2 regions of the Acidihalobacter yilgarnensis genome follow, and region 2 is predicted to be linked to the other one. Evidence: predicted binding sites of a transcription regulator. Region 2 holds the regulator's gene; the other holds the start of a gene.
What was found. Region 2 encodes FliA, which starts transcription of late flagellar genes. Its sites were predicted from a motif close to GCTAAAGTTNNNNNNNNNNCNGCCGATA; they were not measured.
Positions count from the first base shown of each region.

Region 1: a site for FliA is predicted at 2,051-2,078, ahead of BI364_RS03915 (MotY family protein). Genes of this name have one in related genera too.

Region 1 is NZ_CP017415.1:817,080-820,492, reverse strand. Features, by position in the region: gene BI364_RS03920 (argininosuccinate synthase) at 1-1,077, opposite strand, end outside; gene BI364_RS03915 (MotY family protein) at 1,152-2,018, opposite strand; gene BI364_RS03910 (hypothetical protein) at 2,268-3,413, shown strand, end outside.
Region 2 is NZ_CP017415.1:2,346,640-2,350,052, forward strand. Features, by position in the region: gene BI364_RS11240 (protein phosphatase CheZ) at 1-670, opposite strand, end outside; gene BI364_RS11245 (chemotaxis response regulator CheY) at 695-1,069, opposite strand; gene BI364_RS11250 (RNA polymerase sigma factor FliA) at 1,127-1,852, opposite strand; gene BI364_RS11255 (MinD/ParA family protein) at 1,855-2,745, opposite strand; gene flhF (flagellar biosynthesis protein FlhF) at 2,729-3,413, opposite strand, start outside.

The DNA of each region.
Region 1 (3,413 bases), 1.5 Mb from region 2:
GTCGGACTTGCGCCCGACCACGCTGACGCCGCCCTTGTAGAGCTTGAGTCTCACCACACCGTTCACCGGTGTCTGTGAGATATCGATCATCGACTGTAGCATCCGCCGCTCCGGACTCCACCAGTAACCGTTGTAGATCAGGCTGGCGTAACGCGGCATCAACTCGTCCTTGAGGTGCGCCGCCTCGCGGTCCAGGGTAATGGATTCGATTGCGCGGTGCGCCTTGAGCAGAATTGTGCCACCGGGTGTTTCGTAGCAGCCGCGCGACTTCATGCCCACGTAACGGTTTTCGACGATATCAAGCCGGCCGATACCGTTGGCGCCACCGATCTTGTTGAGTGTCGTCAGCACCGTGGCCGGACTCATCGCCTCCCCATCAATGGCAACCACATCGCCTCGGGCAAAGGTGAGTTCAATATAGGCGGGGGTATCCGGCGCCTGCTCAGGCGCCACACTCCAGCGCCACATCGATTCCTCGGCTTCGGCCCAGGTATCCTCCAGAATGCCGCCTTCGTAAGAGATATGCAGCAAATTGGCGTCCATCGAGTACGGCGACTTGTGGCCATGGCGCTCGATAGGGATGCCATGCTGCTCGGCATAGGCCAGCAGACGCTCGCGCGAGGTCAAATCCCACTCGCGCCAAGGCGCGATCACCTGGATGCCCGGCTTCAGGGCATAAGCGCCCAGTTCGAAACGCACCTGATCGTTGCCCTTGCCGGTCGCGCCATGGGACACCGCGTCAGCGCCAGTCTGATTGGCGATCTCGACCAAGCGCTTGGCGATCAACGGACGCGCAATCGAGGTGCCCAGCAGGTACTCACCCTCGTAGATCGCATTGGCGCGGAACATCGGAAACACGAAGTCGCGCACGAATTCCTCGCGCAGATCCTCGATGTATATCTCCTTCACACCCAGCTGCTGCGCCTTGACACGCGCCGGCTCGACCTCCTCGCCCTGCCCAAGATCTGCAGTGAAGGTCACCACCTCGCAGCCATAGGTTTCCTGCAGCCACTTGAGAATCACAGAGGTGTCGAGGCCGCCTGAATAGGCGAGCACGATCTTGTTCACATCAGCCATGTTGCTTTGCTCCGCTTGAGTACGCATCCCCATCTTCGACGAAGGGGAAAAGGCGATTATAACTTAGCGTTGGCTCATCGGATAAGCAGCACCGAGACCCGGCGATTGCGCGCACGCCCCTGTGCTGTGCGGTTGGTCGCGACAGGGCTGTATTCGCCCTGGGAGGCGATCCGGATGGATTGCGTAACACCTTGGGCCTTGAGATATCCGGATACGGTTTCAGCTCGGCGCAAACCCAAACCGTAATTGGCATAGGCCGTACCAACATTGTCCGTATTGCCGGTGGCCCGAATAATACGGACACTACCGCCGAATATATGCAGATATTCGGCCAAGCGTCTCAAACGCGCCTTAACCTTGGCATTAAGCTGCGAGCTGCCGCTGGCAAAATGAATCATCGTTTTTTCATAGTCCGCGAAGCGCGCGGGCTTGAGACTTGCCGTGCACTTCTGCAGGCGCCTCATGGCGGCCGCGAATCGTAAGGACGACACCTCGGCGTGTATCTGCGCCTGATCGTCAATCGTGTAATCGAGGGCCGCGAAATGCCCTCGACGCAACGCCAACATCACCGCGCGCGCCGGCGACTCGCCAAAGCTCACAAGGTTGCCACCCGAGACGCTGTCGCTGGCCAGGGTACTGCGCGCTACCTCTTGCCCAGGCTGCCAGGGCGCCGCCTGCACGCGCAGGCGCATCGACTGCCCTTGATAAAGGCCCCTGCGTACACTGACCACGAAAGACAGATGGCCGTCGGCTCGCTGAATCAGACTCACTCGGCCGAAATCGGGTATCGATTGTTCAAGGCGACATTCGAACGGCCCGCTCCGTAAGTCCCAGCGCACATCGCTCATCGGGGCCGCGAAGGCCAACAGCGGAGCCGCGTGTACGCCCAAGGACGCCAACGAAATCACAGCCGTCAGGGCCGCTCGTATACGGGCATACATGTGTCATCAACTCCGATTCCGGACGATCAGAATATCGGCCGCCGACCCAAGACCTTTAACACCCAATGGCGGGAACGCGCATAATTAAACACTGTCGAAGCGATGTCGGGGATGCCCTACAGAACCCTCTCCGCCTCACCTGCACGACAAAAAATGGCAAAATAACCTGCCGCCACGGCAAGTCGTTAGGCGACATGACGCCCGACCCATCCCGTCGGATGAACTACTACACAAGCGAGGCCACGCAACATGTCCAACGCTGCAAGAACACTGCAAGACGCTACAACCGGAGTCGAACTCACCGCTGAACAACTGTCTGGCCTGGGCAAGATCGGGGAAACCGCCAATCAGGTCACCGATCTACTCAAAATGTCTCAGACCGTGCTGGAGGATCTACGTGACGGCATTGATGTGGATGCCATCGCCGATCGCATCGGCCCCGAGATGGAAGCACTGGTCCAGACGCTGGGCGAGATCATGCGCCTGATCGAGGTGGATTCCGTGCAGACACTGCACGAGAAGGTCCACGCGAGCGTTCAGACGCTACAGGCATCACACGTGATCGAAGCGGCGCCGGAGCTGCTGGCACTGATCGGCAGCCTGCACGATAGTGGCCTACTCAAGCTGCTACCGCCCATCCTGACCCAACTGGGCGGCGTTACGGACGGCATTGATGCAGACCGCCTGGGCGAGCGCATCGCCGGATTCAATGCCTCCCTGTCGTATTGGGCCGATAGTGCGCGGGAAGGACTGCGTATCGCCGGTGACCAGCTCGGCGAGCTCGATATCCCCGGGCAACTCGCCAAGCTTGAAGACCTCGCCGATCAATGGTGGCACATCGCCCTGCGTGCCAAGCGCTTGGCTCAGGGAGACGACGAAAGTCTCGGCGACCGCGTCGAATGGCTGCTGGGACATGCCGAACGGCTCAGCGCGCAAATCGGGCCCGTGGTCGGGGCGCTCGCCGAACTGGCGCCCGAAGCACTCAAGTCCATCGACTTTTCTACCATCGCCGCCAAGATCACCAGCGGCGCCATCGAATGGATCGAGGTCGGCGTACAGGCCCACAGCCTAGTCAAGGGCGATAGCGAATCACTGGCCGCACGCGTCCGCTTGATGCTCGAAGGCGCCCGAGAGGCCGGTCTTGATCAGATGATCCCCGATTTGATGGTCATGCTCGGCACGGTCAATCGGACGGGCCTACTGCGCAAAATGAACATGCTGCTGAGCACGCTCGAACCCCATATGCCCGCCGACGACGAACTCAAGCGTTGGTTGGAACAAGGTACCGTCCTGGCGCAGCGCTATCAACCTCAAATTGCCGGTGCACTACCCGCGCTCGATGGCGCACTCAAGGCCATGGAAGGTACCGAGAAGAAAGGTGGCGGCATCTTCGGC
Region 2 (3,413 bases):
CTTCCGGAACGGTTTCCGCAGGTCGCTTGCCGTCCAACTTCACCAGACGCTCGCTCGCCACCTTGACGATACCGACCAGCCCTTCTTCGACCTCCTGCACCAGCTCGATCACCCGGCGGATCACCTGCCCGGTAAGATCCTGAAAATCCTGCGCCAACATCACGTCGGAAAGCTGCGAAGAAACCGTCGAAACCTCCTCCTTAACTTCCGTCAGAAAGGCGTCCAGGGACCCTCCCAGCTCACGAAATTCCTCCACGCTCAATTCACGGCGTTTGAATTTCGCCCACCCCTCCGAAAGAGATTCCGCACGATGACTCAATGTGGTCAACCGCGGCATGCTGTCTTCGATGGCGTTTAGCGTCCGATGCGCGGCCTGCTCCGTCAGCGTAACGACATAATTGAGCCTTTCTTTAGCGTTGGGGATTTCCTCATGCGTGATTTCAGCCACGCGGGAATCCAGTCTGAAGCTATTCAACGCCTCATGCAGATCACGCGTCAGCCGACCCAACTCATTGAAAAGGCTCCGGTCCTGCTGTGCGCCGAGAGATGACAACAGATCGCTGACGGGCCCTTCATCCCCCGCCTCCAGTGCCGACACCAACAGACGCGCCAGTACCAACCGATCGTCCCCCGTGGGTACGCCCTGCTTGCCGTCCTCATTTTTATCCACGCCCGCGTCTCTCCCGTATCCGCCTTAACCTTCGATTCGCTCGAAAATTTTGTCGATCTTTTCCTTGAGCGTCTCTGCGGAAAAGGGTTTGACCACATAACCATTCACGCCGGCCTGTGCCGCTTCGACGATCTGGTCCCGCCTAGCCTCAGCCGTCACCATCAGAACAGGTAACTTGGCCAGCTTGGGGTCCGCACGCACCGCTTTGAGCAATTCGATACCCGGCATGATCGGCATGTTCCAGTCCGTTACCAGGAAATCGAACTTGCCCGACTGCAATAATGGCAAGGCCGTACTACCGTCATCGGCCTCGGCCGTATTATTGAAACCTAGCTCTCGCAGCAGGTTTTTGATGATGCGCCGCATCGTGGAAAAGTCGTCCACGATGAGAATCTGCATGTTCTTATCCACGAAACACACTCCTTGAGATTCAATCTGCCTAACCCCGGCGGCACCTCAGGTGCGCCAGTCGACCATCCTTGCACGCAACCGTATCAGCGCCTGACTGTGGATCTGAGACACCCTCGATTCCGACACGCCCAGCACTTCCCCGATCTCGCGCAGGTTAAGTTCCTCGTCATAATACAATGACAACACCAGCGCCTCGCGTTCGGGTAGCGCACTGATGGTCCTTGCCAACGCCTGCCTGAAGTCATCGTTGGAAAGATGGTCCAGCGGCCCAGACACCCGCGTTTCACCGATTCGTCCGCCCTCACGCTCGTCATCTCCATCGCCGTCTCCGAAGGATTCCTCGAAGCTGAAGACCTGATAGCCCGTCGCGTCACGTAGCAAACGGTGATACTCCTCCAATGACACTTCCATCTCAGCGGCAACCTCGATCGCTCGTGCCGCTCGTCCGAGTCGGTTCTCCACAACACGCAGCGCGGCCGAAATTTCCCGCGCCTTGCGGTGCACCGAGCGTGGCGCCCAATCATTGCGGCGCACCTCATCGAGCATCGCCCCTCGCACGCGTATGCCCGCATAGGTCTCGAAGCTCGCGCCCTGGCCGGCATTGTAATGCTTAGCGGCCTCAATCAAACCGACGATCCCGGTTTGCACCAGATCGTCGAGCTGCACATTCGGCGGCAGTCGGTGGATCAGGTGATAGGCAATCCGTTTGACCATCGGGGCATGCTCGGCCACCAGGCGGTCAACATCAGCGGCCTCGCGCGCGGGGTACATATTCAGTCGGCCCACTGCACGTCCGCCGGGGCGGGCCCATGCACCAATCGTTCGACGAAAAATTCCAGATGCCCGCGCGAACCCGTCAGTCTGGGGAGGTTATCGGCCTTTGCCGCCAAATTCTTGAATGCCCGACCGGCCGGGCCGCCGGGGTAGAGCTCAACCACCGCCCCTTGACGCTGAACTGCCTGGCGTAGCAAAGGATCTTCCGGCACTGCGCCTAGATAATGCAGTGTGACATCGAGAAAACGGCCGCAAACCGCGGCCATCTTGCGATAAAGCGCGCTCCCTTCTTGCTCATCGCGTACGCGATTGGCCAGCACGTGGAAGCGTCCGATCTGGTGCTCCCGACTGAGCACCTTGATGAGCGCATAGGCATCCGTCATCGAAGCTGGTTCGTCACAAACCACCACGATCACCTCCTGGGCGGCCCGCGTGTAACTGATCACATCTGCCGAAATACCGGCAGGCGTATCCACGATGAGTACATCCAGTGGCAGACTCAGTTCGCTGAAGGCGCGGATCAATCCGGCATGTTCGATTTGAGATAGATCGGCCATATGCGAAATCCCGGATGCGGCCGGTACCACATGAATGCCGCGGGGCCCGCTGACGAGTATTTCATCGAGCGTGCACTCGCCACTCATCACATGAGAGAGATTCACACGCGGCTGCAGACCCAGCATGACGTCCACATTGGCTAGGCCAAGGTCGGCGTCCATGAGCATGACTTCGCGGCCCCGTCCAGCCAGCGCCACCGCGAGATTGACCGATACGTTGGTCTTACCGACACCGCCCTTGCCACTGGCCACCGCCATGACCCTGACCGGGCGCAGTTCGCGCACACGCCTAAGCCCGTCAGCTTGGTCCACAGTGTCACCCGACGTAAGCATATCGATCGCTTCCCTTGTGTTTGCATCGCCCGCCAGTAGGCAGCGGTTCCCGTTCACGACGTTTGACCAATGCCAATGCCTGACTGACGATACGCTGCACGCGAGCTGGCTCGAGGTCTTCGGCCACTCGCTGTCCGGTGCCCAGATAACTCAAGGGCAGGCCCGCACGGATAAGCGCCGAAAGCGACGCACCCAGAGCCTCGGCCTCATCGAATTTACTGAGTATCGCGCCACTCAGCGGTACGCGTCCGAAGCGGCGAACCGTCTCGCCCAATACGTCGCGCGCGGCATTCGCGGCGACAACCAGATACAGACGAATATCAGGAATTGAGGCAAGCGCCTGCAGCTCCACCGTCAGTCGCGCGTCCCTAGGCGCGATGCCCGGCGTATCGACTAGGATCAATCGCTTATCGGTCTGCCCGGCAATGATTTTTGTCAGCGCCTCGGCATCATCCGCCTGATAGACCGGCACACCGAGCAGTTGTCCCAATGTGCTCAACTGCGCCTGCGCCCCAATTCTATAGCTGTCAGTGCTGACCAGCGCTACCTGCCCTCGCCCATGGCGGATGAGATATCGCGCCGCCAGCTTGGCCAGTGTCGTGGTCTTGCCAACACCGGTCGGGCCAACGAGTGCGACCACGCCACCTTTCTGGACGATCTCGTCGCTC